DNA from 2 places in the Pseudoalteromonas sp. ABV4_021 genome. Region 2 is predicted to be linked to the other one. Evidence: predicted binding sites of a transcription regulator. Region 2 holds the regulator's gene; the other holds the start of a gene.
The links. The regulator ArgR, encoded in region 2, controls arginine synthesis, uptake and breakdown. The targets are predictions, from matches to a motif close to ANTGAATANNTATTCANT.
Positions count from the first base shown of each region.

Region 1: a site for ArgR is predicted at 6,523-6,540, ahead of ACXAFE_RS05915 (YjiH family protein). Genes of this name have one in related genera too.

Region 1 covers NZ_JBSWVB010000001.1:1,230,171-1,246,027, forward strand. Annotated here, with positions in the region: gene ACXAFE_RS05870 (DMT family transporter) at 1-40, opposite strand, end outside; gene rnm (RNase RNM) at 197-1,051, shown strand; gene ACXAFE_RS05880 (L-threonylcarbamoyladenylate synthase) at 1,061-1,681, shown strand; gene ACXAFE_RS05885 (segregation and condensation protein A) at 1,706-2,500, shown strand; gene scpB (SMC-Scp complex subunit ScpB) at 2,517-3,095, shown strand; gene rluB (23S rRNA pseudouridine(2605) synthase RluB) at 3,149-4,024, shown strand; gene bcp (thioredoxin-dependent thiol peroxidase) at 4,101-4,574, opposite strand; gene ACXAFE_RS05905 (glycine cleavage system transcriptional repressor) at 4,586-5,119, opposite strand; gene bamC (outer membrane protein assembly factor BamC) at 5,307-6,437, shown strand; gene ACXAFE_RS05915 (YjiH family protein) at 6,596-7,996, shown strand; gene ACXAFE_RS05920 (DUF2897 family protein) at 7,993-8,172, opposite strand; gene ACXAFE_RS05925 (ankyrin repeat domain-containing protein) at 8,307-9,644, shown strand; gene ACXAFE_RS05930 (aminotransferase class V-fold PLP-dependent enzyme) at 9,810-11,657, shown strand; gene ACXAFE_RS05935 (LacI family DNA-binding transcriptional regulator) at 11,732-12,760, opposite strand; gene pgi (glucose-6-phosphate isomerase) at 13,046-14,689, shown strand; gene zwf (glucose-6-phosphate dehydrogenase) at 15,229-15,857, shown strand, end outside.
Region 2 covers NZ_JBSWVB010000001.1:2,226,080-2,241,936, forward strand. Annotated here, with positions in the region: gene ACXAFE_RS10385 (DUF4426 domain-containing protein) at 49-489, shown strand; gene ACXAFE_RS10390 (alkaline phosphatase) at 579-2,258, opposite strand; gene rdgB (RdgB/HAM1 family non-canonical purine NTP pyrophosphatase) at 2,463-3,056, shown strand; gene hemW (radical SAM family heme chaperone HemW) at 3,056-4,192, shown strand; gene ACXAFE_RS10405 (DUF885 domain-containing protein) at 4,275-6,101, shown strand; one part of gene ACXAFE_RS10410 (IS3 family transposase) at 6,251-6,599, shown strand; one part of gene ACXAFE_RS10410 (IS3 family transposase) at 6,599-7,452, shown strand; gene mdh (malate dehydrogenase) at 7,504-8,442, opposite strand; gene argR (transcriptional regulator ArgR) at 8,730-9,197, shown strand; gene ACXAFE_RS10425 (Dyp-type peroxidase) at 9,254-10,165, opposite strand; gene ACXAFE_RS10430 (ABC transporter ATP-binding protein) at 10,180-11,238, opposite strand; gene ACXAFE_RS10435 (ABC transporter permease) at 11,231-12,877, opposite strand; gene ACXAFE_RS10440 (Fe(3+) ABC transporter substrate-binding protein) at 12,877-13,878, opposite strand; gene ACXAFE_RS10445 (tRNA-uridine aminocarboxypropyltransferase) at 14,636-15,307, opposite strand; gene lpdA (dihydrolipoyl dehydrogenase) at 15,438-15,857, opposite strand, start outside.

The sequences.
Region 1 (15,857 bases), 1.0 Mb from region 2:
AGGCGATAAGTGAAAGTAGGGTAATTAGCAGTATTTTCATAAAGTAAGCTGCGCTGTTTATTATTAGTCGAGTTTAAACAGATAAAGACCTTTGTTAGCAAATATTAATGTCCCAAATGAAAGCAAACAAATCAGCAAGAGTAATTATCTACTGAATTTGGTATGATTACACGCAGTACAAACTAAAACCATATTTATGAAATTTGACCTACACAGCCATACATACTATTCCGATGGCAAGCTATCCCCAGAAGACCTAGTTGAACGTGCCGTTGAAAAGGGCGTTGATATATTAGCGATTACCGATCACGATACCGTTAAGGCGCTGCCAATTGCACAGCAACATATCGACAAAAATGCGTTACCGCTAACACTTGTTAAGGGCATCGAGTTTTCAACCAAATGGGAAAGCTTTGAAATTCATATTGTTGGTTTAAACATTGATGTTGAAAATAGCACTTTGGCATGTTTAATTGCTGAGCAAACAGAAAAACGCGCAACACGCGCTGAAAAAATGGCTGAAAAGCTTGAAAAACGCGGGTTTGAAAATGTATTAGAACAAGCAAAAGCGTTAGCTAACAAAGGTCAGCTTACCCGCGCCCATTTTGCACAAGTAATTCAAGAGCAAGGGGCTGCAAACACCTTACAAGGTGTGTTTAAAAAGTTCCTTGTACGCGGTAAACCGGGTTATGTAACCAGCGAATGGTGTGATATTGCAACTGCCGTGAAGGCTATTAAAGCCGCAGGTGGTCAAGCGGTATTAGCACATCCAAGTCGTTATAAGCTTTCTAATAAATGGTTGCGACGTTTGCTTGAAGAATTTAAACATGCTGGTGGCGATGGCATTGAAGTGGCGCTGCCACAACAAGCGCCGAGTGATCGTCAGTTTTTAGCGCAGCTTGCTGAAGAATATCAGCTGCTTTCGTCGCAAGGTTCTGATTTTCATTTTGCTACCAACTGGTTAGAACTGGGAAAGAACTTATACTTACCTAAAGCCAGCGTGCCAATTTGGCAGGATTGGGCGATTGCCAAAGAACAAGAGTTAAATTAAGGATATCCAATGAGTCAATTTTTTCATATTCACCCAGAAAACCCACAGGCGCGTTTAGTGCGTCAAGCGGTTGATATGATTCAGCAAGGCAAGGTAATTGTGTTTCCAACCGATTCAGGTTATGCAATTGGCTGTAGTATCGGTAATAAAAATGCAATGGAGCGTATTGCGCGTATTCGCGGTTTAGAAAAACACCATAATTTTACCCTTGTTTGCCGCGATTTATCTGAGCTTGCCACTTATGCACGGGTCGATAACGGTTTGTTTCGATTAATTAAAAATAATACGCCAGGGCAATATACTTTTATCTTTAAAGGTACCAAAGAAGTGCCACGTCGCTTGCTTAATGAGAAAAAGAAAACCATTGGTATGCGTGTGCCTGATCACATTATTACTCAAGCGATTTTGGAGGAATTGGGCGAACCATTAATGTCATGTTCGTTAATTTTACCGGGTGAACAATTTGCCGAGGCGGATCCTGAAGAAATTCGTTTTCAATTAGAAAAACAAGTGGATTTAATTATTCACGGTGGCTATTTGTCTGAGCAGCCAACAACCGTTGTTGATTTCTCGGAAGATTCAGTAGAAATTATTCGTGTGGGTGCAGGTGACCCAGCACCATTTGAATAAGTATACAGAGTTTAAACAACGCCCATGAGCGAAATGCAGCAGCAAAAGTTACCGCTTGGTTTTTTACATGGCAAAGCGGTAACCGATAAACCTGAAGATCTTTATATTCCGCCCGATGCACTTGAAGTCGCACTCGAAGCATTTGAAGGTCCGCTTGATTTATTGCTGTATCTGATTAAAAAGCACAAACTCGATATTCTTGATGTCTCGATTGCCAAGATCACTGGGCAGTACATGCAATATGTTGAGATGATGAAAGAGTTTAAGCTCGAGCTTGCCGCAGAATACTTAGTGATGGCAGCGTTACTGGCACAAATTAAATCGCGCTTATTATTACCGGTACATAAAGAGCTGGAAGAAGAGGAAGATGACCCTCGGGCACTGCTGATTAAGCGTTTGCAAGAATACGAACAATTTAGAAAAGCGGCCGAAAACCTCGATGCGTTACCACGGGTAGAACGCGATATTTACATTGCAAACGCGCTGTTGGATGAAACGCAGTCGCAAGATGTTGAACTGCCAGACCTTTGTGTAAAAGAGTTATTACTGGCACTCAGTGATGTAATGGCGCGAGCGCAAACATTAACACATCACCAAGTCAGTGCCGAAGTGCTTTCAACACGTGCGCGAATGTCGCATATTTTATCGCTTTTAACGGAAAATGATGGTTTTTTGCCTTTCTCTCAGGCGTTCGAACACGTTGAAGGTAAAGCGGCAGTAGTGGTAAGTTTTATCGCCATTTTAGAGCTGGTGAAGGAAAGCTTGATTGTGGTTCAGCAAAGCGATATAAACTCGCTCATCTACCTTAAACTAAAATAACAACGAAATAGGTATTATGGCGAAGCGACTTTCCGACGAGCAGTTAATTGAATTAATCGAAGCGGCAATTTTTGTTGCGAATACGCCATTAACTAAAGAAAAATTACGCGACACCGTATTAAGTGACTTCTCTATTTCATTAAAGCGTATTCAAAGCGCTATCGATGCCATTATGGCACACTACGCGACACGTGGTGTGCGTTTAGTCAAAGTGGGTTCTGGCTATCGGTTTCAAGCATGCAGTAGTTTATCGCCATGGCTTAATAAACTATGGCAAGAAAAAGCCCCTAAATATTCCCGTGCGTTTTTAGAAACATTAAGTTTAATTGCGTATCGTCAGCCCATTACCCGTGGTGAAATAGAGCAAGTGCGCGGCGTTACCGTAAGCAGTCAAACTATTAAAACCATGCTTGAGCACAATTGGGTAAAAGTGGTTGGCTATAAAGAAGTTCCGGGCAAACCGGCGCTTTATGGCACTACCAAACAATTCTTAGATCACTTCTCATTGTCTTCACTGAATGAATTACCGCCATTACCAGTAGCACAAGACGAAAAAATCTCACAAATCCTCAGTGAGCCTGCGCAACTTGATTAGCTCTGTGCTAGAATAGCCAACAATGCCTAGCTGCGAAGTTACATGAGAAAATAATGAGCGAAAAGTTACAAAAAGTATTAGCACGTGCTGGTAAAGGTTCACGTCGTGAATGTGAAAAATTTATTGAATCGGGTCGTGTTAGTATTGATGGTAAGGTGGCCCGTTTAGGTGACCGTGTCGAACCAACACAGCGTATCCGTCTTGACGGACATGTTGTTAAAGTTGAAGCGTCAAACGAACGTGTTTGTCGTATTTTAATGTACCACAAGCCTGAAGGTGAGCTGTGTACACGTAAAGATCCTGAAGGTCGCCGCACCGTATTCGACCGTTTACCACCGCTTGAAAATGATCGCTGGATTGCCATTGGCCGTTTAGATATCAACACATCAGGCTTACTACTGTTTACTAACGATGGTGAACTTGCCAACCGCTTAATGCACCCAAGTTATGAAGTGGAACGTGAATACGCAGTACGTGTATTCGGTGAAGTAACGGATCAAACGCTGAAAAATGTGACAAATGGCGTTGAGTTAGACGATGGCTTTGCTAAGTTCTTATCGGTAGTGCCGCAAGGCGGAAGCGGTTTAAACAACTGGTTTAACGTTACCTTAACCGAAGGCCGTAACCGAGAAGTACGTCGTTTATGGCAATCACAGGAAGTGGAAGTATCACGCCTCATTCGTGTGCGCTATGGTGACTTATTACTAAATAAACGTTTACCGCAAGGTGGTTGGGAAGAGCTAAACCTAAAAGACGTAAACTATTTACGTCAAACGGTTGGAATGCGCCGTGAAACCGAAACAAAACTATCGGTAATGCCAGAGAAGCGTAAAGATCGCCGCGCTAAGATTAACAAAATCCGTAAAGCGGTTAAAAAGCATAATCAACGTGTGACGCCGGGCAATAAACGCCGTGCACCAAAAAAGTAACTCGGTGCGTAACTGAATTGTAGATATAAAAAAAGCGCCAATTGGCGCTTTTTTTAATTAAGAATGTTTTTCTTAATTAAGCATTTTCTTTTAAGTAATCAATAACCACTTGGTGGTGATCTTTGGTTTTAAACTTATTAAAGAAATGTTCAATTGTACCGTCTTGACCAATAAGGAAAGATAAACGGTGAATGCCGTCATATTCTTTACCCATAAACTTTTTTAAACCCCACACACCAAATGCATCGGCAATGGCGTGATCTTCATCTGATAACAGCGGGAAGTTAAGCTCTTTTTTCGTTTCGAAGTTCTTAAGGCGTTTTACCGGATCTGGGCTAATGCCAACCGCAACGGTATTAAGCGCTGCAAGTTCCGCTTTATGATCGCGCAGATTTTCAGCCTGCACCGTACAGCCCGGTGTTGATGCTTTTGGGTAAAAATAAACAAGTACTTTGTTTTCTTTTAATAATTCTGCAAGTTCTACAGTGTCACCGTTTTGATCTGCAAGTGAGAATAGCGGTGCTTTATCGCCAGCTTGAAGCGTATTCATATTATAATTTCCTATCGAATCCGTTTTAAAATGTGTTCTACGTTAGACTTTGAAAAAATGATCTCAAGTTGATGTTTAAATTCAGCTTCATCCACGTCACGCGAGAAATTAATGTCAATTTCCGAGCGCATTACCACATCACCATCTTGTTCAACACTATCAGATTTAAGTGCTGCAATATTAACTTGGTAGTCAGCCATTAATTGCGTCACTTTGCTTAGTGTGCCCGGTGTATCAGGGCCGTGGTAGGTTAGTTTATAACCTGCTTTATACTGTTTTTCTTGATGTTGGCTGGTGCGTTTCATCATGGTTAATAAACCAAGCTCAACGCTTCTTGTCGGAATATTATATTCAACACGACTAATGGCAGAAATATCGCCTTCAAGCAACATTATAAAGGTGAATTCATTACCTAAAATGGCAATGCGGCTATCAATAATATTGCAATTGGTTTCACTTACTAGCTTGGTAAGCTCACTCACTATGCCGGGGCGATCTTCACCGATGGCAGTAACAACAAGTTGATTTCCAGTGTTTAACGTCATTTTTAGTCTCAATGGGTTAATAACGTGGCCGCGAATTTTAGCAAATTTAAATGGGTTCAACCATGTAAATATATGATGTGGTGAAAATTATAGCGAATTGTTAAGAATAAATTAAAGATAGGGTGGTGGTTTCTTGTGTTTGGCCCTTAGTAAAAGTAACATAGGCGGCAATTTTGAGAATAATATTATGAACCAAACAGTGTGTGCTGCGTCAAATCAAGCAAATAATAAAGAGCACACCAAGGAGAAATTTGTGCAGTATTGGATCCGAAATTCATTGGTTGTCGCTATCTCAATGGCGATTACTGCTTGTTCTGTTTTCACCAATGATTCGCATCATAAACGCAATTACCGTGTTAATGATGAACTTAAAGTGCCAGGTAACCTGACAAAACCATACAAAGATCCTGCCTACGATCTTGACTCGGCACAATATACATCAGCTGAAGAAAGTGCGTTATATTTGGTAAAAGCACCGGCTCAAGTGCTTACTTTTGCACAAGGTTCATGGATTAACGAAGGCGATAAAGAATCGCGCATTTTCTTCGATAAAAACGAAGGTATTCAAGATTTAGAAAGTTTTATTTGGCAAGCGATTGACGATTTATTTGTTGAGCGCCAAGTAACCACAGAAAATAAAGCTGACAATTTCGTAGTGACTAACTGGCATACAATTGAAGAACCAATTGATGTTTGGTGGTGGGAAGAAGAGCGCGAACTAAGCCGTCAAAAATTTAAGTTTATTGTTGAAACTGAAGAGCATAAACGCACTGCATCGGTAAAGGTTGAACTAGTTGATTTTGAATCAAAATACGACGAGTTAACGGCGGTGCTACAGCAGCGTTTAGAAGTAGCGGCGCTAAATGAGTTTATTGGTCAGTTCGACTTTAACTACCGCCAGTTAATGGTTGAATTAAACAAAGCACGCGGCATTGTATCGCTGCAAATGGGTTTTGATGATAAAGGCAACGCGGCGTTTGTAACTGAGCAAAAAGCACGTGCTATTTTTGAGCGCTTCCCAAGCTTCTTAGAGCGCGTTGGTTTCAATATTGATGAAATCGAGCAATCTCGTAACTTAATTTTCGCCACGTACGAAACACCAGATGAAAGCGTTTGGGATTCAATTTGGGGTGATGACGTTCGTAAACTGCCACTTGAAGCAGGTCAGTATCAATTATTAGTTGCTGAAACGAACACCGGTGGTACATCAATTACTTGGCTTGATGCTGAGGGTGAAACATTAGAGCCGGGTACGTTAAGCGATACACTACAAGTTATTTTAGCCATGCTAAAAGAGCGCGGTGTAACCGTTCAATAATTTATAAAATTGGATTAGTAAAAAAGAGCCCTCGGCTCTTTTTTGCTTTTAAACGATAGAAAAGTAGCGATTAAAATAGCAATTAAGTAAATGGTTATGCATTTTGTTGGCAAAGATATGCAAATCAATTTACCGCTATCACTTTAAAGGTAACAAGTATGAGTTTGGAAGCTAATCAATCGACTGCACCACGCAGTAATTTTGCGACCATAATGATTTTCCTTATTCCGTCACTAATAGGTGTGTTTTTATTTATGACACCGATAAATTATGGTGGCGAATTCACTATCCCCATAGCGATATTGGCTAAGGAATTAAAAGGCGCGTTAGCACACTCAATTACGCTTATTGTGACATCGGTGATTGTGTCAATGGCAGTAATATCGGGCTTAGCTACGCTATTTAAACCAAAGTTTTTAAAAGCGGGCAGCTTTATCCGTCACTTACTGATTGTTAGCCCTGTTTGGCTCGTGGCACGTACGTTAGGCGCTATTTTTGTGCTAATGGCGTACTTAAAAGTCGGTACGTTTTCGATTGGTGATACCAAAATTGAAATTCACTCAGATGCAGTTGGTGGCTTGGTACTGCACGAGTTGATGCCAATTTTATTTTCGGTATTTATTTTAGCTGGTTTATTACTGCCTTTATTGCTTAATTTCGGTTTGCTTGAATTAGTCGGTACGTTACTTACTAAAGTAATGCGTCCACTTTTTGGTGTACCGGGTCGCAGTGCCGTTAACTGTGTTGCCTCTTGGTTAGGTGACGGCAGTGTGGGTATTTTAATGACTGCGAAGCAGTATGAAGAAAAGCACTATACGCAACGTGAAGCGGCGATTATTGGCACTACATTTTCGGCGGTTTCAATCACCTTTTGTTTAGTGGTTATTGGTCAAGTAAAATTGGCGCATTTGTTTGCACCGTTTTACTTAACTGTGTGTATGGCCGGTATTTCCGCTGCACTGATTGTGCCGCGCTTGCCACCACTTAGATTCAAAAAAGACATATACATTGATGGTGAAGAAGTAAAAGGTAACCCAGAGGCATTACCTGAAGGGAAAACCTTGTTTAAACATTCACTTGATGTGGCACTTGATAAAGCTCGTCATGCGCAAACAATTAAAGAAACCCTGATCGATGGCTTAAAAAATGCCGTTGATATGGTGTTTGCGGTACTGCCAGTAGTGATGGCAATCGGTACGATTGCACTTGTGATTGCTGAATATACGCCAGTATTTCAATGGTTAGGAACACCGTTTATTCCACTGTTTGAACTGATGCAAATACCAGAAGCCGAAAAGGCTGCGCAAACTGTGGTTGTTGGTTTTGCCGATATGTTTATTCCATCAATTTTAGCGGCGCAGAATATTAACAGTGAACTCACGCGTTTTGTGGTGGCGGCAATGAGTGTTACCCAGTTGATTTACATGTCTGAAGTGGGCGCACTGTTACTGGGTAGCAAAATTCCAGTAAATATCTTTGAGTTATTTATGATTTTTGTTTTGCGTACGTTAGTAACGCTACCGGTAATTGCCTTAATGGGACATTGGTTAGTAGGCTAATTTTCTTGATCTTTTTCGGCTCGCTGTTTTTCTTCTAATGAGCGGCGAGCTTTTTCTATCGGATCTTGATTAAAGTTTTTCATATCCATTTTTGCGGAATGCTTTAGTAACGCGATATTGCTCCAAATCACGCCCAGCACAATTGCGATTATTAAAATTGTGGCCCAGATGCTCATAGATTTGCATAAAAGTTGTGAATTTCTTTAATTTTAACCCAGTAAATGGAACTTAATAAGTTCTTTTTCATCAATTAAATAGTTGTTACTATTAGCGCGTTTCGCGTAATTACATTTTATTCTGGAGCACTGCGTTGTCACTTGAGCGAGTATTAGTTTGGCCTGAGGCTTATCCACTTTTATTAAAAGGTTTGTTAGAGCAAAATGGCGCATTTATTTTGGATGCCCTAGAAGCTTGGCCGAAATGCGAAGAGACCAAAGACGCGCAAGGGATCAGCACCAGCGTGCTACCGCCACTGTATTATTTATTGTGGCTAAAGCCGGCAGAGCCATTTGAGCAATGTTTCTATCAGCATATATTTGAATACGATGATAATGCTCAGCAGTATATTGAATCGGCTATTGCGCATTTACATCAGCAACTCAATAGCAAAGAAGCAATAAGCGAACTCTTGTTATCACGAATTGACCAATACGCGGCGATTGGCAATCAGGTGGCAATGCAAAGTGAGCTAACACTTGCCTCACTGTGTATGCACTTGCGTTTCTTTAAGCTGTTTCAGCAGTTTTTAAACCTAGGCATGCCGTTATCACACGACGATGTGTTAGCGATTTGGGCCGATGATGATTTTCGTGAAGTTGCCTTACCCTTTATTAAAAGTAATGTAACTGGTGATACTAACCTTTTGGCAGAAGAAATCGCCGATAGATTGCGCCAAGGCGAAGACTTCTTTGATTTGTTGCTTGCACTCTCTGATGGTGAAGTTGATAACCGTTTGTTAGAGCGCGCGCTGCTATCTCATATTTCACAGCCTGATGCTAAACAAAGCTTATGTATGCGCTTTATCGAGCAGGGGGCAAAAGGGCAGATCACCGATGAAGATGGTTTAACTGCGTTAATTTGGTCAGCTAAGCAAGGCTTTGCAAATGTATTTGATGCATTGCTAAGTAAGGAACGTGCAGGCGAATGCGATTTAAAAGGCAATAACTTGCTGCATTTTGCGGTGCGAGCGCGCAGTTTGGATATTATCAGTAAAGCGCTTAATGGTGGCGTAAATTATCACCAAAAAGACAGCGATGGCCTTACGCCATATCGCTTAGCGGTTGAATTAGAGCTGCCTGAAGTGATAAAGCACTTCGAACACAAGTTTGGTATTAAAGAATTGAGTGAAGAAGGGCAATTAAAACTGATCCAGCATGTGCATTTGTTACATGCATTAGTGTGTTTTATTTTGCCGTTACAGATTTTTCTGATTTTTTCAGACTCAATTACTATTAAAACAGAAATCAGCATCGCGACAACGCTAGTGTCACTCGGTGCATTTGCTTTTGCCTTGTCACTAAAGCGCAGCAACTTATACCCAAATATTAAGCATCCGTTTGCATTAACGCTTATTCGCATATTGTCGCCAATATCACTCATATTAGCGTTGTTACTGCTATTGGTGATCTTAACAACTGTGCTCAGCTAAGCTGTTTCTAATAATTATAAAAGGCCACTTACACAGTGGCCTTTTTTTGTTTGTGGTAAAAGCTTTATAAAAAGCCGTTAGGTCAAAACGAAATGTTATTAGCCTTTCTGATGGATATTTGAAACAATGTTATAAGATATTCCATAAAGTAATAAAGCAGTAACCATGAGCCAATCTTTAATTTATTTAGACGCCAATGCAACAACACCAGTTTACAGTGAAATCGCTCAGGAAGTGATGCACTGTATGGAAGTGGAGTTTGGTAACCCGTCGTCATCACACATTACCGGGTTAAAAGCCAAGCGTTTAATGGAAGACACACGCCAATTAGGCAAACAATTAATTGGCGCTGAAAAGGGAAGGTTGCTATTTACCTCGGGTGCAACAGAGGGGATCCAAACGTCGGTTGTATCTGCATTGGTCGCTGCAAAAAATCACACTATCGAAAAGCCAGTATTGCTTTATGGCGCAACAGAGCACAAAGCCGTGCCAAATACGCTAAAGCATTGGAATGAGTTACTTGAAATTAACGCTGAAATATTAGCAATTCCAGTTGATAAAAAAGGCTTGCTTGATCATCAGTTTATCGCAGAGCACAGCAAAAATGCTCTGCTAATTTGTACCATGATAGTAAACAATGAAACAGGTGCAACACAAGACATTGCAGCATTAGATAAAGTGATTCGTGATAACAATCCAAATGTGTTTTGGATGGTGGATTGTGTACAAGGTTTAGGTAAACAAAAATTGAATCTTGACCAAACAAGCATCAATTATGCACCGTTTTCTGGTCACAAACTGTATGCACCTAAAGGTATTGGCTTTTTATATTTAAGTGAAGATGCGCCACTGACACCTTTTATTGCAGGTGGTGGGCAAGAAAGTGGCGCGCGTTCTGGTACCGAGAATTTGCCAGGCATAGCAGGTTTAAAAAAGTTATTTGAATTAATGCAAAAGGGCGAAGCAAGCCCGTTTAAATCGGCAGATGTGTTGGCGAGTTACCGTGATAAGTTAGCAAAAGCATTGTCGCATACATTTGATGAAATCGTGTTTAATAACGACTTCTTAGTATCGGTCCCAACTACTATTAACTTTAGTGTTGCGAATATTGCAGGCAGCGAAGTAATGAATTTATTTGATGCTGCGGGCATTCGAGTGAGTGCAGGCTCTGCATGTAGTTCAGGTGCTGCGAGTAGCTTTGTACTCGATGCGATGAATCTAGCGCCGTGGCAAAGTGAGAACGCAATTCGCCTATCGTTTGGCCCAATGGCAAGTGAAGATGAAATTAACAGCGCGTGTGAGCGCATTATGGCGCTTAAAGATAAGCTCGCAAATGCATGTATGTTAACGAGTTATACCAAAGAAACACCGTGTGCAGTTGGTATTAACCAATATGTAGTCGATGGCGATATTATGTACCTGATTGTCAATCAATCACTTGATACTTTGCTGGTTAACCCTATCTTTTCTGAGGTCAACAAGGTTAAACGTTTAACAACTAAGCAAGGGTTGAAGATCAGCCATATTATTAGCGATAAAGCAGACTACGCAGAGGTATTTGCAGACAGTCAATATATTGATTTAGCAACAAATAAAGTAATGCCTGAGTTTAACGTTGAACTGAGCGATCGCGCAGTGTTATTTACCCATCAAGGTAATCAGTTAAAGCTTGCATTAACATTAAACGCACCTAACGTTGTTACCGAAATAAACAGTACCGAGCTTAAAGCACAATTAGCCGCTAATAAATTAGATGGCATCATTGATATTCGTGAGCATTATGAACATCAAGAAGGTGAGCTAAGTGACTATCTAAAGATCCCAGGTGATATGGTGACGAATATTCCAAGTCACCGTTTGCTAAATGAATTTGCCTCAGGGCAGCTGGTAAAAGATAAACATTATGTGTTGGTTTGTCGCAGTGGTCGTCGTTCTAAAGCTTGTTGTGAGCTACTGACTAGCCTAAACTTTACTAAGCTAAATAATCTCTCTGGTGGTGTTGCTTTTATTTAGCAGTGGGGCATTGGAATACAAAAAAAGCAGCTCTAGGCTGCTTTTTTTATGTAGGTATCGACTGGATTGGTAAGTTAATGAGCATTACCGGTTGAATCCCTCACAACTAATTCAGGCGTAAAACAAATTGCCATTTTTTCTTCTTTGATTTTCGTTGGACGACTGTTTGCAAATAGCAGTTTCGCTGCTTGCGTAGCAATATCTTGGTTAGACTGATGTGCCGTTGTTAATTTTGGCCATGTTTGTTTTGAGAAGGGTGAATCCTCAAATCCTGTAATAGACAGTTGCTCAGGAATTCTAATATCCATCAAACGCGACGCGAATAATGCACCCGCCGCGATTTCATCGTTACAGGCAAAAATAGCGGTGACTTTTTCGTTATTCGCCATCAGTGCTTTAGCGCCTTCAACACCAGATTCAAACGAGTACTTACCAGGAAATATCAGCGTATCGTTTAGCGTAATATTATGAGCAGACAATGCGGCTTTGTAGCCCGCTAAGCGTTCAAGTGTTGATTTGTGTTCTTCTTCACCGGTAATAAATGCAATATGCTTGTGGCCGAGCGAAATTAAATGCTCGGTAATTTGATATGCAGCATCGTGGTCATTTACGAAAATGGCGTTAGACTTACTTTCTTTTTCGCTTGGTTCGCGGCCCGATAAAATGCGCACATAGTTAATGCCGATAGAATCAAGTAAATCTGTAACATCTTGACGCTCAGACAGAGGTGGCGTTAATACTAACCCCGATAAACGCGAGCGCTCGATCATGGTTTGAATTTCTTCTAGTACATTTTCGTCGGTACTGCTGCACGGGTGAATAAGTAGTTCGTAACCTTCTTCTTTACAGCGAGATAAAATACCATTTTGCATATCAATGACATAATAAGCATTTGGGTTGCTATACACGAGGCCGATAGCAAATGACTTGGTGCCTGCTAAACTACGCGCCGCTAAATTAGGTTTGTAATTTAATTCTTTAACAGCAGCCATAACCTTATCGGAGGTTTTTTTTCTAACAGAAGGCTCGTTGTTCATAACACGAGATACTGTTTTCATTGATACGCCGGCTAGGCGTGCAACATCATTTATGGTGACTTTCATATTGTTATTATATCTTTTGCTGATGAGCTTTGCGTAAAGCATGGGGTTAATAACACACAACGTATTATTCTAACTGTTTTTTTTTCAAGTCTGTAGCTATGTTTCATAATTTACACAATTAATATGATGTGATACCGGTGTCAAAAAGTTTAAATTGTCAATTGACAGCGTTGTCATTTTTACTTATTGTTAACCTAGACATTTTAATAAGTAGTAACTTTAGCAAGTGTTTAGCGAGTTTCAAGTTGCAAACACACGCTTAGGGTAAAGAGAGTTAGGTAGAGTATGAGTAGTCGTTCTTCTTTAGCAAGTTGGCAAACACTGGCAGGCCTTGCAAGTGATATAAAGCAACAGCACTTAGTTGATTTATTTGCTAATGATGCACAAAGATTTGAGCGTTTTTCCACGCAAATTGAGGGCGTTTTCTTCGATTACTCAAAAAACCTAATCACACAAGATGTTAAAAATGCGTTATTAGACCTCGCCAACGATGTTGATTTGGCATCATGGCGCGACAAAATGTTCACGGGCGAAAAAATTAATATAACCGAAAACCGCGCTGTGCTGCATACCGCTTTGCGTAAACGCAATAATCAAGCGGTGTATGTTGACGGCGAAAATGTGGTTGATGCCGTTAACGCAGAATTGAATAAAATCAGTGCATTTACCGAAAAAGTGCGCAGTGGTGATTGGCTAGGTTACACAGGTAAACGCATTACAGATGTTGTGAGCATTGGTGTTGGCGGCTCAAACCTTGGCCCGCAAATGGCGACAGAGGCACTTGCTGCCTACGCGGATGAAACGCTTAAAGTGCATTATGCTTCTAATGCCGACGGCATGCAGATCGCAAATGTACTGAGCAAAGTGAATGCGGAAACCACGCTATTTATTATCTCAAGTAAAACCTTTACCACATCAGAAACTATGGCGAATGCGAAAACAGCTGTTGCATGGTTGAAACAGGCTGCTGGTAATGACGATGCGGTTGCAAAGCATTTTGCCGCAGTGAGCACCAATTTAGAAAAAACCTCAGAATTCGGTATTAATCCAGATAACGTATTTACTATGTGGGACTGGGTTGGTGGACGTTTTTCAATGTGGTCAGCAATTGGTTTACCTATCGCTTTGTATCTTGGTTTTGATGCGTTTATTGAATTACTTGAAGGTGCATTTGAAGTTGATCAGCACTTTGTAGAAACACACTTTGAAAATAATATTCCTGTGCTGATGGCGCTTTTAAGCGTGTGGAATACTAGCTTTTTGGATGCACGAGCGCAGGCTATTTTACCTTACGACCAAAGCATGCATATGTTACCGGCATACCTGCAACAGGCAGAGATGGAAAGTAACGGCAAGTCAGTTACGTTTGGTGGCAAAACGATTGATTATACGAGCGTACCTCTTATTTGGGGTATGACAGGTATCAATGGTCAACACGCGTTTTATCAATATTTGCACCAAGGTACGACGATTGTGCCGGCCGATTTTATTGGTTCAATAAGGCCTGTGCGTGAGGTTAATAATCATCATGAAATTCTAATGGCAAACTTTTTTGCCCAAACCGAAGCCATGATGACAGGCGTTAGCAAAGCGCAAGTTGAAAAAGAATTAGCAAGCAAAGGCTTAAGCGAAGCGCGTATTGCTGAGCTGGTTGAGCATAAAGTACATCAAGGCAATCGTCCTACCACATCAATTTTACTTGATACCATTGATGCGAAGCATTTAGGCCGTTTAATTGCACTTTATGAACATAAGATTTTCTGTCAGGGCATTATTCTAGAAATTTGTTCATTCGACCAATGGGGCGTGGAATTGGGCAAAGGTTTAGCAAATGCTATTCAAAAAGAGTTAGAGACAGATGAGCAGCTCACACACGATAGCTCAACAGCTGGCTTAATTGCATTGTATAAAAATAAGCGAAAAAATTAAAAAGCGGTCAAATGTCAGGGTTAAGTTAATGGCATTAGCTTAGACTGCGCGGTTTTCAAAATGCCTTAGGCTGCTTTTAAACTGCAACAAATACCTTTGAACGGGTAGCACTGAGTTATTTGGAACGTCAATTGGTGAGAGAGTTGACGCTTCCAAACACTCTTATTTACCGGTTCAAATAGCAACTTGGTAAATGCAAGTTGAACGAAATCAAATAGTAAAAAATACCTTTGAACGGGTAGCGCTGAGTGATTTGGAGCGTCAATTGGTGAGAGAGTTGACGCCTCCAAAGCTCATATCCGTTTATAAAGCGAACTGAGTAGCGCTGAGTATTCAGGGGTAACAGTGGGTGAGAGCATTGTTACTCCTGAAAACTCTTTTCTTCATAGCCCCATTTGCGTGAGCAGTTACATACGAATTCAATATAAATTAGCAATTATAAATAGCTTACCCAAACGCTATTTAGTGCTAACATAACGAACTAAAAACACATTCTATATTGTACTTAACAACAAGTTACTAAAACGAAGAGAACAATTATGCTAAACCCATTCGATATCGTAATTTTTGGTGGTGGTGGTGATTTATCACTGCGTAAACTACTGCCTGCAATGTACCGTGCCTATCAAGAAGGAAACCTGCCGGAAGGGACGCGAATTCTGCCAACCGTTAGGGCATTAGCAAATGAACAAGAATTTGTTGATAAAGTACAAAGCAGCCTTAAGTCGTTTTTAGGTAAAGGCGAATATAACGCGAAAGACTGGAAAGCGTTTTCTGCGTTTTTAAAACCAATAGTTGTTAATGTTACTGAGCAAGACGATAACTGGTTACGTTTAAAAGAAATTTTAGAGTCAGACGCTGAAGACAAAGCGCGCGTGTTTTATTACTCATTACCGCCTGCGGTATATGGCCGTTGTAGCGAGCTTTTATCTGATAATCAGCTGATTACTAAATCAACACGTGTTGTGGTGGAAAAGCCAATTGGCTACTGCGGCGCATCAGCAGAAGAGATTAACGCGAAAATCGCTGAATATTTTAAAGAAAGCCAAATTTATCGTATCGATCATTACCTAGGTAAAGAGACAGTTCAAAACTTAATGGCACTGCGTTTTTCAAATGTGATGTTTGAAAATATGTGGGATGCAAAGTCGATTGATAATATTCAGAT
Region 2 (15,857 bases):
TTTTTTGTCATCTATACTAATATTAATACTTAATTTAAGGGGCGGATTATGAAAACCCTAATTTCACTTTGTTTAGCATTTTGTGCATTTATGGCTACAAGCGTTTTAGCAAATTCCGAGCAAGGTGGGCAATACAAAGAGCTTGGAAACTGGCAAGTGCATTACATAGCTTTTCCATCAACTGTATTGCAACCAAAAATAGCACAACACTATGGTATTGAGCGCAGTAACTACAATGCGGTTATCAATATTTCGGTATTGGATAAAGCAACGAAAAAAGCACAAAAAGTAGCTATTTCAGGCACTGCCAAAAACTTACTTGGTCACAATGAAACGCTAGCATTTAAAGAGATCATTGATGGTGATGCAATTTACTATATTGCAGAGCTTGGCTACAGCAATGAAGAACTGTATCGCTTTAAGCTTGACATTAAAGGGCAAAATAAAAGCGAAGTGCTCAGCTTTCAACAAAAATTTTATGTTGATTAATGTTTTTTCTTAAACAAATTAGTCTACACATTAAAAAAGCGCCTTACGGCGCTTTTTTGTTATTGGCTAGTGTTACTCTTAAAGCGGGTTTACAAGCCAAGCGCTGCCATCATTTTCTGACCAATATCAACATGGTGTTGCATGGTTGAGAACTGTTTAGTTACACCTTCAGGACCAAACGCATAAACTGGAACAGGCGCCGCTGTATGTGTACCTGTACCCCAAACAACATTTTGATGGCGAGCAAGTGCACGGCCAATTTTTGCTGTATGGTCTTCATCTGCGTACACATAAAACTCGTTAAAGTCGTCAAACTTTGGTGTTACGTCAGCACTTTGATACGAGTGATCTGGGTCATAGTAAGGGTTGTTTTCACGCTCACCTACTTTCTCAGCTTCCTCTAGTGTCACTTTATACGCGCTGTAGTTATTGATTGCAGTCATCCAATCGTTTGCTGTTGCAGCGTCAAAGTTCCAATCTGCGTTTGCCATATCAAGCATGTTGTAGAAAGTACCCGACTGCTTATAAAGCATTTCTAAGTGGCTTAAATCACCAAAGTTGAAGTTAGGCTTGTAATCGCGACCTTGCATGCCATCGCCTGGAAGTGTTGTTGCTTCAGGCATATTGTAACGTGAGTAACTAAAACCAAAGCTACCCGTTTCATGGTCAGCTGTTACAACAACTAGCGTATCGTTACGGTCTTTTACCCATTCGTAAACCGCTTCTACCGCTTCGTCAAACTTTAATAGTTCATGTAGCATCCAACCCGCATCGTTCGCGTGTCCTGCCCAGTCAATCTGACCACCTTCAATCATTAGGAAGAAGCCATCTTCATCTTTAGAAAGCACATCAAGTGCCTTTTTAGTCATTTCTTTAAGCGATGGCTGAGAGCAGTTATTTGCTTCTTTACATGCTGAGTAGGCAATACCGTCAGCCATACCCGAGTTTGCGAACAAACCAAGTAATTTAGTTGTTTCTGTTGCAGCGAGCTGCGCTTTATCAAACGCTAGTTCATAACCAAACTGTTCTTTCGCTTCAACGACTAAGTTACGGTTGTCGCTACGCTTTGATTTTTTATATACCGACTCAGGTGCGCCAAGTGCACTCATAACGTCACGATCGGCCGCATCTGTTTTAATATCAGACGGTAAGAATACGCGAGCACCACCTGAAAGTAATACATCAACATTACCACTTTCGATTAGCTCTTCAGCAATCGCAGGTTCAAGTGAACGATGTGGTTGGTGCGCGGCAAATGCCGCTGGTGTTGCGTGGGTAATGCGAGTATCTGATACTAAGCCTGTTGCTTTACCTGCTTTTTTCGCTTTTTCTAAAATGGTTTCAACAATATTACCTTGGTCATCAAGACCAATCATTTCAGAACCTGCCGCTAAGCCTGTTGCTAATTGTGTTGCAGAACACGCCGAATCTACAACCAACTTACCATTATCACCGTGTGGTGCATTAAGCGATAAGCCCATTACACCTTGATTGGCAAAATTAGATAACGCAGTCACACCATTTTTAGTACTGTATGTTGAATTAGGTGCGCGGCGTGCATACTCTTCAAGTAAGCCAACTTGCTGCGGGCCCATACCGTCACCGATCATTAAAATCACGTTTTTAACTTCGGTAACCGCTACTGGTGGTACTTCCACCTCTTTAATCACTTCAACTTCTTTAATTACTTCTACGATTTCTTTATCGTCAGAACCACAACCCGTCATTAGTAAGCTAGCAACTGCTAGGGCGACACATGTTTTTTTCATTATTTTGTACCCATATGATTTAAAATTTGCGATAGCCTACTTTTCTATTGTTAAACTAAGATTTCATATTTATGGCATTTAGAATAATCACTCATACTCTAACCCATTGAAAAGTAACAATATAACATTTCATAAAATCCACAAAGCAATACGCTTGCGCTCTTGATATAATAACTAACATCATTCCTTTAGAAATTTCGTTTTATGTCATTTGAAAAAATCGTTTTGGCAACAGGTAACCAAGGTAAAGTTGCTGAGCTTGCGCATAAACTTGCTAGTTTGAATATTGAAGTAGTCGCACAGTCAGAGTTTGATGTGCCAGAAGTTGCAGAAACCGGCACCACATTTATTGAAAATGCCATAATCAAAGCAAGGCATGCGGCAAAGATTACCGGCTTACCGGCAATCGCCGACGATTCAGGTCTTGAAGTTGAAGCCCTAGGCGGTGCTCCGGGAATTTACTCAGCACGATTTGCAGGTGTTGATGCGAATGACTCTGATAACATTGATAAGCTATTAAGTGAACTAGGCGATAATCCAAATCGTACAGCCCGTTTTTGGTGTGTATTAGTATTAATGCGCCACGCAGACGACCCTACCCCATTAATTTGCCAAGGCGTATGGCAAGGTGAAATTTTACCCGAGCGTCAAGGTGAACAAGGCTTTGGTTACGACCCTGTATTCTTTAGTCACGAGAAAAATTGCAGCGCAGCAATGCTTGATAAGGCAACTAAAAATAGCCTAAGCCACCGCGGTAAGGCGCTTAATCAACTGCTCGACTTGCTCAAGGCTAATTAATGAAACTGCCACCATTAAGTCTTTACATACACATACCTTGGTGTGTGCAAAAGTGTCCGTACTGTGACTTTAATAGTCATGGCGTAAAGTCAGATATTCCTGAATCAGCTTATGTACAGCACTTGCTAGATGATTTAAAAACCGACCTCGCTTATGTGCAAGGCCGTAAACTCACTAGTATATTTATCGGTGGCGGTACACCGAGTTTATTCTCCGAGAAAGCGATTTCAGATTTGTTGCAAGGAATTGAACGCCTTATTCCATTTTCTAACACGATTGAAATTACGCTTGAAGCCAACCCAGGCACTGTCGAGGCTGAGCGCTTTATTGGCTACCGTGCAGCTGGCGTCAATCGGATTTCTATTGGTGTTCAATCACTGCAACAAGACAAACTAAAAAGCCTTGGCCGTATTCATAATGCCGATGAAGCAATTAATGCGGCAAAATTAGCAAAGACCATAGGTTTAAACAGTTTTAATATGGACTTAATGCATGGATTGCCAGATCAATCCATCGATGATGCACTGAGTGATCTTAAACAAGTTATCGCGCTCAATCCGCCTCATATTTCGTGGTATCAACTCACCATTGAGCCTAATACCCAATTTGCATCAAAACCGCCTATACTGCCTGAAGATGAAACCTTGTGGCAAATTCAAGAGCAAGGCCACCAGCTGTTAACGGATGCAGGTTACGAGCAATATGAAATATCAGGCTACGCCAAACCGGGTTTTCAATGTCAGCATAATTTAAATTACTGGCGTTTTGGTGATTACTTAGGTATTGGCTGTGGCGCCCATGGCAAAATCACCGATTTAACAACACAAAAACTGGTACGCACTGTTAAGGTAAAACACCCTAAAGGCTATATGGACTTAACTAGGCCATACCTATTTGATAGCTGGCACGTAACAAACGATGAACTGCCTTTTGAATATTTCATGAACCGCTTACGCCTACATGAATCATTCAACATCAACGAGTTTGGTGAGTTTACTGGGCTACCACTTGAACACGTTGAAACTAATTTAAATCACGCGGTTACTGCAGGATTAATGCAAAAAGACGACAATATCTGGCAAGTTACCGCAAAAGGACACCGCTTTTTAAATGACTTGTTACAATTATTTGTGTAACGTCGTTTGTAGCGACTCCTGTAAAACAGTAACGTTGAGTAAATACTTCGTTATAAAGTCATAACTATAAAGGTAAAACAAAATGCTTAAGCGCTCATTAATTGCAGCAGCAATCAGCTCTGTTTTTTTAGTTGGTTGTCAAACACCAGCAACAACACAAGATACAACTGCTGAAGTAGTTAAACAACAATCAGAAAGCGAACGTGCAAACGCGTTCTTTGAAGAAGTTTTTATGCGCGGCGTAATGCGCAGCCCTGTTTACCAAACCTACATGGGCATCAAAAAAGACTATGACAAATGGGACGACGGTTCTGAAGCACGTGCGTTAGAAGATTTAGCGCTTGCCAAAAAAGACCTTGAAACGCTGCGCGCATTTGACCGCAGCAAGCTAGATAGCACGACACAAGTTAGCTATGACTTAATGGAACAGCGTTTAGTACAAAGCATTGATGACTTTAAATGGCGCTACCACACATATCCAGTAAATCAAATGTATGGCACACACTCAATGATCCCTGCATTTTTGATTAACCAACATCAAATTGCCGATTTAAGTGATGCAAAAGCGTATATTTCTCGTTTAAATGGCGTACCAACCGTATTTGAACAACTTGAAAAAGATTTAGAAACGCGCGCTGAAAAAGGCATTATCGCGCCTAAATTCGTGTTCCCACATGTAATTGATTCAAGCAAAAACATTTTGAAAGGTGCGCCTTTCACTACTGGTGAAGATTCAACCCTGCTTGCTGACTTTAAACGCAAAGTGGCAAAGTTAGAAATCGCACAAGATGAAAAAGACGCTCTTATCACTGATGCAACAAATGCGCTTAAAACAGCGGTTGGCCCTGCCTATGAATCGCTTATCAGCTACTTAATTGGTTTAGAATCTCGCGCTGATAACCGCGATGGTGCTTGGAAGTTCCCAGAAGGCGAAGCTTACTACAACAATGCGTTAGCACGCACGACAACAACCGATCTTACGGCGAAAGAAATTCACGCGATTGGTTTAGCTGAAGTTGCACGTATTCATGATGAAATGCGTGAAATCAAAGATAAAGTTGGCTTTAAAGGCGACTTAAATGCGTTCATGGAATTCATGAAAACTGATAAGCAGTTCTACTTGCCAAACACGGAAGAAGGTAAAGCAAAGTACCTTGCTGATGCGACGGCAATGATCGATAACATGAAGTCGCGCCTTGATGAGTTATTTATCGTTAAGCCAAAAGCCGACATGATTGTAAAACGTGTTGAAGCATTCCGTGAAAAAGCAGCAGGTAAAGCATTTTACCAGCAACCTGCGCCAGATGGCTCACGCCCTGGTATTTACTATGCCAACCTTTACGATATGGAAGCGATGCCAACTTACCAAATGGAAGCGCTTGCTTACCATGAAGGTATTCCAGGCCACCACATGCAAATTGCTATCGCGCAAGAGCTTGAAGGCGTTCCTAAGTTCCGTAAGTTTGGCGGTTACACAGCATACGTTGAAGGCTGGGGTTTATACTCTGAAATGGTGCCAAAAGAAATGGGCTTATATGAAGACCCATATTCAGATTTTGGTCGTTTAGCAATGGAGTTGTGGCGTGCATGTCGCTTAGTAGTAGATACAGGTATTCACGCAATGAAGTGGACGCGCCAACAAGGTATCGACTACTACGTAAATAACACGCCAAATGCAACGTCAGACGGCGTTAAGATGGTAGAGCGTCACATTGTAATGCCATCACAAGCAACGGCCTACAAAATCGGTATGATCAAGATTGTAGAATTACGTGAAAGCGCGAAAAAGCAACTTGGTGAAAAGTTCGATATTCGTGAATTCCACGATGTAGTGCTTAAGAGCGGCCCGGTGCCACTTAATACTCTTGAAGGCTTTGTAAACGATTGGGTTGCAAGCAAACAAGGTTAATAAGCATTAAAAAATAAAAGGCGTATAAAGCGCCTTTTATTTGTTATCAATTAAGATACAAAAAAGGCCGCAATTGCGGCCTTTTTTTACTGTAACTGACCCGTCCTAAATACGGTTGACACTTTTCCAACTTAAATTTGGAGAATGTTATGAACCCTATATCTAAGAGAACTCAAAAAGATTATTCACTTGCCTTTAAATTATCAATTGTGGAAAAAGTAGAAAAAGGCGAGTGTACATACAAACAAGCGCAAGACCACTATGGTATCCAAGGTGCTTCAACAGTTTTAGTTTGGCTTCGTAAGCATGGTCGACTAGATTGGAGTAAGGGAACACCTAATCACATGAGTGAGGCTACCGGTATGTCAGAGCCTAAAGATTTAACACCAGAGCAAAAGATTAAAGCCCTTGAGAAAGAGTTAGAAGATACCAAGTTAAAAGCCGAGTTCTTCGAGAAAATTGTCGATGTGCTTGATAAAGACTTTGGGGTACGTATCACAAAAAAGCAACGCGACAGGTTGTTGAATCAAAAGTCATAGCCAAACTGTCAGTGACCAAGGCGTGTAAGTACTTGGGTATAACACGACAAGCTTATTATAAACGCTGTAAAGTGGCGGTAATAAAAGAGCAGTTTGAGCAACGAGTATTATCGTTCGTAAAGGCACAGCGGATGACTCATCCTCGCATTGGTACCAGAAAGTTACAGTACATAATGCAACAGTCAGAGCTACACATTGGCCGAGACCACTTGTTTGCCTTACTGAGAGTAAACCGCTTATTAGTGCTAACTAAGCGCGCCTATCACCGAACAACACAGAGTCTGCATCGATTTTATAAACACCCAAACATCATAAAAGATGGGATTGAATTAACTCGTCCAGAGCAATTATGGGTGGCGGATATCACTTACCTGCCAACGAAAGAATGCGAGTCCTATCTAAGTCTAGTAACAGATGCTTACTCTAGAAAAATAGTGGGTTATAGCCTAAGTGATAATTTAAAAACGAGTTCAGTAAAACAGGCGTTTAAACAAGCGTTAAAAAATAGAAAAGTCACTTCACCTCTTATCCATCATTCTGATAGAGGTATTCAATATTGCTCAAATGAATACCAACGCATACACGAAGAATATGGCATAACGTGCTCAATGACAGATGGATATGACTGCTACCAAAATGCCTTGGCGGAACGCGTAAACGGTATACTGAAAAACGAGTATTTACTGACAAAGCCTAATAACTTGGAAGAAGCTGCGAAAATGGTGAAACAATCCATTGATATCTATAATCAAAGAAGGCCACACACGGCTTTAAAATACAAAACGCCCGATGAAGTGCATCGAGCGTTTTAATATTAAAAGTGTCAACCCATGCTAGTATGGGTCAAACAACTTATCGCGGCATTAACCGTTGATGAAGTCGATGCCTTCCTGAATGTCTTTGTTAAGCGTTTCAAGCATGTCGTTCTTTGCTTTCTCTTCGAATGCGCTAAGCTCACCGTAAGAAAGAATTTCTTCAACACCGTTTTTGCCTAAACGTACTGGGTGTGCGAAGTATGCTGCGTCACCACCGTCGATTGCAACGTATGCGTAGTCGATAACACCTTCTTCACCTTGTAAGCCTTTAACTAAAGACTGAGTGAAACGTGCAGCTGCTGCGCCCATTGAAAGTGTCGCTGAACCGCCACCCGCTTTTGCGTTAACAACTTCAGTACCTGCGTTTTGAATACGTGGAGTAAGTGCTTCAACTTCTTCTGCAGTGAACTCAACACCTTCAACTTGTGAAAGAAGAGGAAGAATAGTTGTACCTGAGTGACCACCGATTACTGGTACTTTAACAGAAGCAACGTCTACGCCTTTAAGTTCAGCGATAAACGCTTCTGAACGGATAACGTCTAGTGTCGTTACACCGAATACACGGTTAGCTTCGTAAGTACCTGCCTTTTTGAATACTTCAGCAACGATTGGTACAGTGCCGTTTACAGGGTTAGTGATAACACCTACAAGCGCCTTAGGACAGTTTTTAACAATGCCTTCAGCAAGTGTTTTAACAATGCTTGCATTAACATTGAATAAGTCTGCACGGTCCATACCCGGCTTACGCGGCATACCTGCTGGAATAATTACGATATCTGCGCCAGCAAGTGCTGCATCTAAATCGTCTTTACCAAAACCTTCAACTTTAACTGCAGTTGGGATATGTGATAGGTCAACAGCAACACCTGGAACAACTGGCGCTACATCATATAACGATAGCTCAGAACCAGCTGGTAATTGTGTTTTAAGTAATAAAGAAAGGGCCTGGCCGATACCACCAGCTGCGCCTAAAACTGCAACTTTCATGTGAATTCTCCGTGATTAGAGGTAGGTATTTAAAAAAGTGCCATAAAGATAATGAAAAGTGCGCATAAAAACAAATAAAACAGGTATTTTTTATATAAATCTCGACCATAGTTGTAAACTTTATCCGACTAGATTAGTTGACAACGCTATCAATTAAAAAAATCGCGTTTTCATTGAGATTAATTCAACTCTAATTGAATTAAGATGACGATTTTATTAATGCAATTAGCCCTAACTTGTGTAAAATTTAAGGTAACGTCCATCAATTGGTTAAACAGCCCGTTCACATGCAAATACAAGATAAACAAGAAGCGCTGGTTAAAGCGTTCAAAGCCCTTTTAAAAGAAGAAAACTTTGGTTCACAAGGCGAGATTGTTGATGCCTTAAAAGACATGGGTTTTGACAATATTAGTCAGAGCAAAGTGTCTCGCATGTTAAGTAAATTTGGCGCTGTACGTACACGTAATGCAAAACAAGAGATGGTGTATTGTTTACCCGCAGAAATGGGTGTACCGACAGCGAAAAGCCCGCTGCGCCAGCTGGTAATTGATATTATGCATAACGAAATGATGATCATCATTCGTACCAGTCCAGGTGCTGCACAACTAATTGCGCGTTTGCTCGATTCACTTGGTAAAGCAGACGGTGTGTTAGGCACCATTGCCGGTGATGACACGATTTTTATCGCCCCTGAAAAAGTCTCTGAAATTGACGTTACACTAGAACGCGTTAAAAAGTTATTCGAAAACGTTTAAAACTAATTAAGAGAGTTTTGTGTCGCATAACTCTCTTAAACTCTAGCTTGTTAAATCTAACTAGCTAATTCCCTAAGCATATTCACAGATGGTGCAAAAAACGCCGCACCAAAATCACTTTTCGCAAACTCCAGCCACATATCTGGGCCATTATCATCAATGTAGCCTAAACGGTGTTTGAGAAGCGTTTGAAACGCATAGCCATTATTTGCACAGCTAATAAATAAAAAGCCCTGTTGGTTAATATCAGCAAATGGCATGCCTTGATTTAAAAATAATGCATTGCCATGTTCATCGTAAAGCTCTGTACGAGCACTATGGCTGTTTTCCGGAGCGCAGCTAACCGCTTGGTTAGAATTAGCCATTCGCCCCATTACAATTTCTTGTTCTGCTTTTGAGATTTCTTGCCACGCCTTTAAATCATAACGATAACGCTGCACATGAATATAGCTGCCCGCAGAAAATGCAGCGTCTTCATCTCCCACTAAAGCAACAAGCTGCTTTTTGCGACCATGGGGATTAGCTACACCATAAATAAAGCCATTTAGGTCACGACCGTCTAAATAATGAAAACACTTTACTTGGTCAATCAGTTCAATATCACCACTCAGTAATTCAATCACTTCCATCACAAACAAATGAACTACATCAAGGCGATCTGCCCTAATTTGAATCATTAAATCTATTGGACGTGATGGCGTAGCATGCTCAATATGTTCAAATTGCGGAAAACCCGCCAACGTTTTTGGCATTTTACTGGGGTAAATATGTGGCCAGAACTGTGAACCTATCGCCACAACACAAGACACAAGTGCTTCTGAAAATTCGTGATCAAACCGCTCTTGCATATCAATAATACTTGCCAATTTTTTCGACAAGCTGAGTTCTTGGCCATCTAATACATTTAAAAATAAATGCACACCATGTAAATTGGCTTCAGCACAAACTCCTGATTGCGCTTGTGGCATAGCGGGTTTCCTACTTAATTGTTATTAGTATAAGCGAAATAATTAACCAAATGCGGACGAACATCAATAGCTAATCGCTGACCATAAGCATAGCGCTGATGTTGCGTGCATGGAATTTCAAGCTCTTGTTGCCCTAGTTTTACACGACATAAATAGCGATTACCAACAAAACGGCTCGCGACAAACTCGCCTACTCCCTGTTCGTTTTCGCTCAAAGTTAAATATTGAGGCTTTAAGTATATACAGCCTTTTCCTGACACCTCATTTTGGTCATTGGTAACAGGTTCAAGTGAAGTAATCGTGCCAAACTCAGTTTTAAATTCAGTGCTGGATGTCGCTTCTGCATCGATAAAAATACCAGCACTTAAAAATGCCGCAACACCTTTTGTCGCAGGTTTGCGATAAAGTGCTTCTGCCGTGCCTAATTGTGCAATTTTGCCCTCTTCCATAATTGCCAATTTATCAGCAAAGGCAAAAGCTTCCTCTTTGGAATGGGTTACAAAAATAGCGGAAACTTGCTGATCTTTAATAATACGGCGAATATCATCAATTAATTGAAAACGTACTTGGTGATCGATATTGGAAAATGGTTCATCAAGTAGCAATAAGCTCGGTTTATACGCGAGCGCGCGAGCAATTGCCACGCGCTGTTGCTGACCACCTGATAATTGGTGAGGATAGCGCTCAGCAAATGCCTCGAGCTTAATCAGTGACAGCATTTCTTTAACACGCTCATTGCGTACACTCGAGGATTCTTTATGTAAGCCAAACGCAATGTTTTGCTCAACGGTTAAATGAGGAAACAACGCATAGTCTTGAAACATCATACCGATATTGCGCTCTTGTGGCGGCACATAAAGCGAATCACCGTTAACCGCAACTTGCGCAATCGAGATATCGCCTTTGCTAGGTTTCAACAAGCCAGCAATTGCTTTTAACGTGGTGGTTTTGCCACAGCCACTTGCACCGAGTAAACACACAATTTCATTGTCTTTTACCTGCAATGACAAATCTTTTAAGATCGGTTTGCCATTGTAGCTATATTCTAAATTGTTAATCGACAAATTACTCATGAGATGCTTTAGCTTCCATAGTGTTATTAACTAAATATAAAGGGATTAAACCGACGAGTACGATAAATAACGCCGACACTGAGGCAAGCTCTAGTTGCTCATCACTGACGTATTGGAAAACATAGGTTGCCAGCGTTTCAAAGTCAAAAGGACGTAATAACAGTGCCGCAGGTAACTCTTTCATACATTCAATAAATACAATTAAACCAGCAGTAAGCATACCGCGCTTAAGCAGCGGCATATGTACTCGGCGCAAAGTATTGCCTGCACTTACACCCATTGAATGACTTGCCATGTCGAGCGATGGTGAAATACGCGCATAGCTAGATTCTATTGCACCTTGTGAAATCGCATAAAAGCGCACAACGTAAGCAAACATTAAGGCAAAAATAGAACCACTAAACAACAATCCTGGCTCGGCAAACCACTGTGTTGATTCGGCAACCATATTGAGCTGTTGATCAAGTGCGGTAAGCGGCAGTAGCACTGCTATTGCTAATACAGTGCCAGGTAATGCATAACCAGTACTGGCAACTTTGCCTGGCATTCCTGCCCAGCGCGACAAGCTTGAACGTTGATAGAAATTCACCAACACACTTAACGCAACACAAACAAAACTCACTATTAGCGCTATTTTCAAACTCTGCCACGCATATAAAAACGCATCGCTATTGAACGCTTCACTAAAATAGCTCACTGCGTAACTCATCAAAATAAGAATTGGCAGCACAAACCCAGCAAAAAGTATTAATGCACAATAGGCTGTTGCTAACCACGCTGATTTTCCTGATAGGTAGTAAAGTGGTTCGTTATTCTCACTTGCACCACGCTCAAATACCGCTTGGTTGCGTCGGCTAAATTTTTCTACACCTATCACGACAAACAAAAACAGCAACATAATGCCGGAGATTTTCGCTGCCGCAGTAAGTGAATAGTAACCAAGCCAGGTATCGTATACTGCGGTTGTCAGGGTACTTACTGCAAAATAATTTACAGTTGCAAAATCTGCCATTGATTCCATGCTGATAAGTGCTAGTGCCGCAGCAATTGCGCCACGCCCTAGCGGGATCGATACTTTAAAAAAGCTTTTAACAGGCGAGTAACCCATTACTTGGCTGGCCTGAACTAATTTATAAGATTGCTCTTTAAGTGCGGTTTTAAAAATCAAAAATAAATATGGGTATAGCACTAATGCAATCATTACGATTGCACCGCCTAGCGTGCGAATATCAAAAAACCAATAATCACTCGGTGATTGCCAGCCAAAAACCGCGCGCAACCATGACTGAATAGGGCCCGCATAATCAAATAAGTCTGTGTAAATGTAGGCAATAATATAAGTTGGCATTGCAAGTGGTAGCATTAATGCCCACTCAAAATGCTTTTTACCGGGAAAGTCACTGTACGCACAAAGCCATGCTAGCGGCAACGCAATCACACAACTAAGCAAGCAGACGCCAAAAATCAACACTATGGTATTAAAGGTGTAATCCCACAATACTGTTTGTTTTAAGTGTTCAAAGACTTCCTTATCAGGCTGGAAGGATTCAAAAATCAGGAACAATAACGGAAGCGACAGGCAAAAGCCTGTCGCGAAAGCAATAAACTGCCATTTAGACAGTGAAAAATTAAGGCGCATTAAAGATCAAATTTTACCTCGTCGATTAGCTTCAATGCCAATGGACGGTATTCACTTACCTTTGTTAATGGCAGTGCATCTTCCTTAAATTTGCCCCAAGACGCCACTAACTCAGACACTTCAACATCCGTCTTTACCGGATATTCCATATTCACTGAAGCATACATATTCTGAGCTTTGTTGTCAGTCATAAATTCGATTAATTTTAATGCGTTAGTCGTATTTTTTCCGTGCTTGGTTAAAACCGCACCAGATACATTGATATGTGAGCCACGATCTTGCTGATTTGGGAAATTAATGTACACAGACTCAGCCCAAGGCACTTGCTTTGGATCGTTCAGCATTTTACCAAAGTAATAACTGTTACCAAGCGCTACATCACACAAGCCCTCTTTTACTGCCTTTACTTGTGCACGGTCGTTACCTTGTGGCTTACGAGCCAAGTTTGCTTTTAATCCCTTTAACCATTCACGCGCTTCTGCCTCGCCATGATGTGCAATCATAGAAGCAACTAAACCTAAGTTGTATGGGTGCTTACCTGAACGCATACAAATTTTGCCTTTGTATTCAGGTTTTGCGAGATCTTCATAGGTTAACGTATCTAACTTACCAACACGCTCTTTAGACGAGTAAACATTACGTACACGTTTAGTCAGTGCAACCCAATTTCCTTCGTCATCACGAAATTGCTTTGGTACATTTTTTTCGATTACGTTACTTTTAATCGGTTGCACTAAGCCTTCATCTTCAAGTTGTAATAGCGCACTAAAATTAGACGTAAGTACCATATCGGCTTTGGTGTATTTGCCTTCTTTTTTAAGTTTTTCAATTAAACCTTTTTTGGCAAAAACAACTTTTGTTTCAATACCTGTCTCTTTTGTGAACTCTTGCAGAATAGGTTCAATTAAAAAGCCCTGACGATAAGAGTAAATATTAACAACATCTTTTGCTGCAACTTCACCAGCTGCTAGCAGTGCGAGTAATGCGATTGCTTTTTTCATATTCTAGAACCATTAATAAGAAGTATTATCACTTGAATTGTATCTGTCTGATATTGAATGTACAGCGTTAAATGCACTCAATTTAATTAAATGAAAACAATTTTCAGTTAGAAGAGCAAAAGACATTAGCGAATTTAGCTGTAGGAAATATCTCACAGAATACTCCTACTTATCTCAAAAAACTAGGTGCACACACGCACCTAAAATAGCTAATATTTTGTTTTATAAGAACTTCACCACGTAAAACACTATATTTCAGCAATAAAACAAATTCACCAAGCCACTTAATATAGTTTTATTCAACAACCACTACTCTAGAATTAACAGTGTCAAAAGGAAATGGACTGAATTGACCTTACTTAGGATTAGTAAGCGGCAGGAGCTGGTAGGATTTACTAGATGGATTTTGGGCTAGGATGCCAAGGGAATTGATGGTTTACAGGATGTGGACCTTAAACGGATTTTCTTACAGGATTGTAAATAGGATAGATGGATTGAGCACGGAGTTAGCTCATTGACGAGTCATGTCAAAATAGGGATATCAAGGATTGCGCTAATCAAACAACGATATGTGCATAGCAGGACGCTAATAAGATTCCGTTAAGGCGCAGCTTCAAGCTGCGCTTTTTATTTGCCTAAAATTCACTTATCACGTTTTGAATAGGCGCTTTAAGCCACTAGTTTACTGCATTTCCCCTTCAAGAAATGACTCATTTCTAAAATCAGCAATGTCATACTTCAAGTTTTAATCCCGTTATTACGGCACTAATTTACTGCGTTTACCCTTTAGATAGGCATTTCTGAAATCAATAAAGTGACGCTCTAACTTTTGAGACGCATCAAGCTCTCCTGCAAGCTCTAGCACCATAATGGCCACTTCAGCGGTACCTAATTGATGTTCAAATGCGGCAACACGTAAATGATACTCTGAAAGCTTTTCAGGGCTAATTGATAAAATAGGGAAGCCGTCCAGATAAGGGCTTTTGCGAATCATTTTCTTCGCTTCTCGCCAAGTACCATCTAAAAAGACAAATAACGGTTTTTTACCTGCAATACGATTGACCTGTTTAACAACCCGTTCTACTGGCATATTATCTTCAGGAAACACAATAAAAGGCTGGTATTTATCACTTTGTAACAAATCTAAAAGCGCTTTATCAGGCTCTGTTCTGTCCCAACGAAACGCATAATTGTCGGGCACAATATCAGCAATTAAACGTCCTGTATTTGATGGTTTAAAACTCTCATTGTGATACATCAGCAAACAAACTGCAGCATCACAATTTGCCTCTTCGATACCATCACAAATACATAAGGTTTCAGATAACAAACAATGCTCACAGCGCGATAATTTTGAACCGCGCGCTTTATATTCACGCTTTGCTGCAGCGATCTGTTGTTGCCTAAGTGCTAATACTGAATTTTTCAATCGACCTCTCCCAAACAAGCGGCGTATTCTAACTTTTTTTGGCGCTTTGAGCTAATACTAAGCCGATGTACAAAATCCAGATAATAAAAAACCCAGCACAGTGGCTGGGTTTTTCTAAAGAAGTGTTAGATTACTTCTTTTTAACTGCTTTTTTGTTTGGAAGGTCAGTGATTGAACCTTCGAAAATTTCTGCAGCTAGACCGATTGACTCGTTCAGTGTTGGGTGAGCGTGAATTGTTAACGCTAAGTCTTCACCATCTGCGCCCATTTCAACGGCTAGGCCGATTTCACCAAGCATTTCACCTGCGTTGATACCAACCATAGCACCACCGATAACGCGACCTGAGTCTTTATCGAAGATAAGCTTTGTTGAACCTTCAGTACGTGCTGAAGCAATTGCACGGCCAGATGCTGCCCACGGGAATACCGCTGTTTCAATTTTAAGGCCTTGCTCTTTTGCTTCTTTCTCAGTTACACCAACCCATGCAATTTCTGGATCTGTGTATGCAATTGAAGGGATACATTTAGGGTCGAAGTAATGCTTCTTACC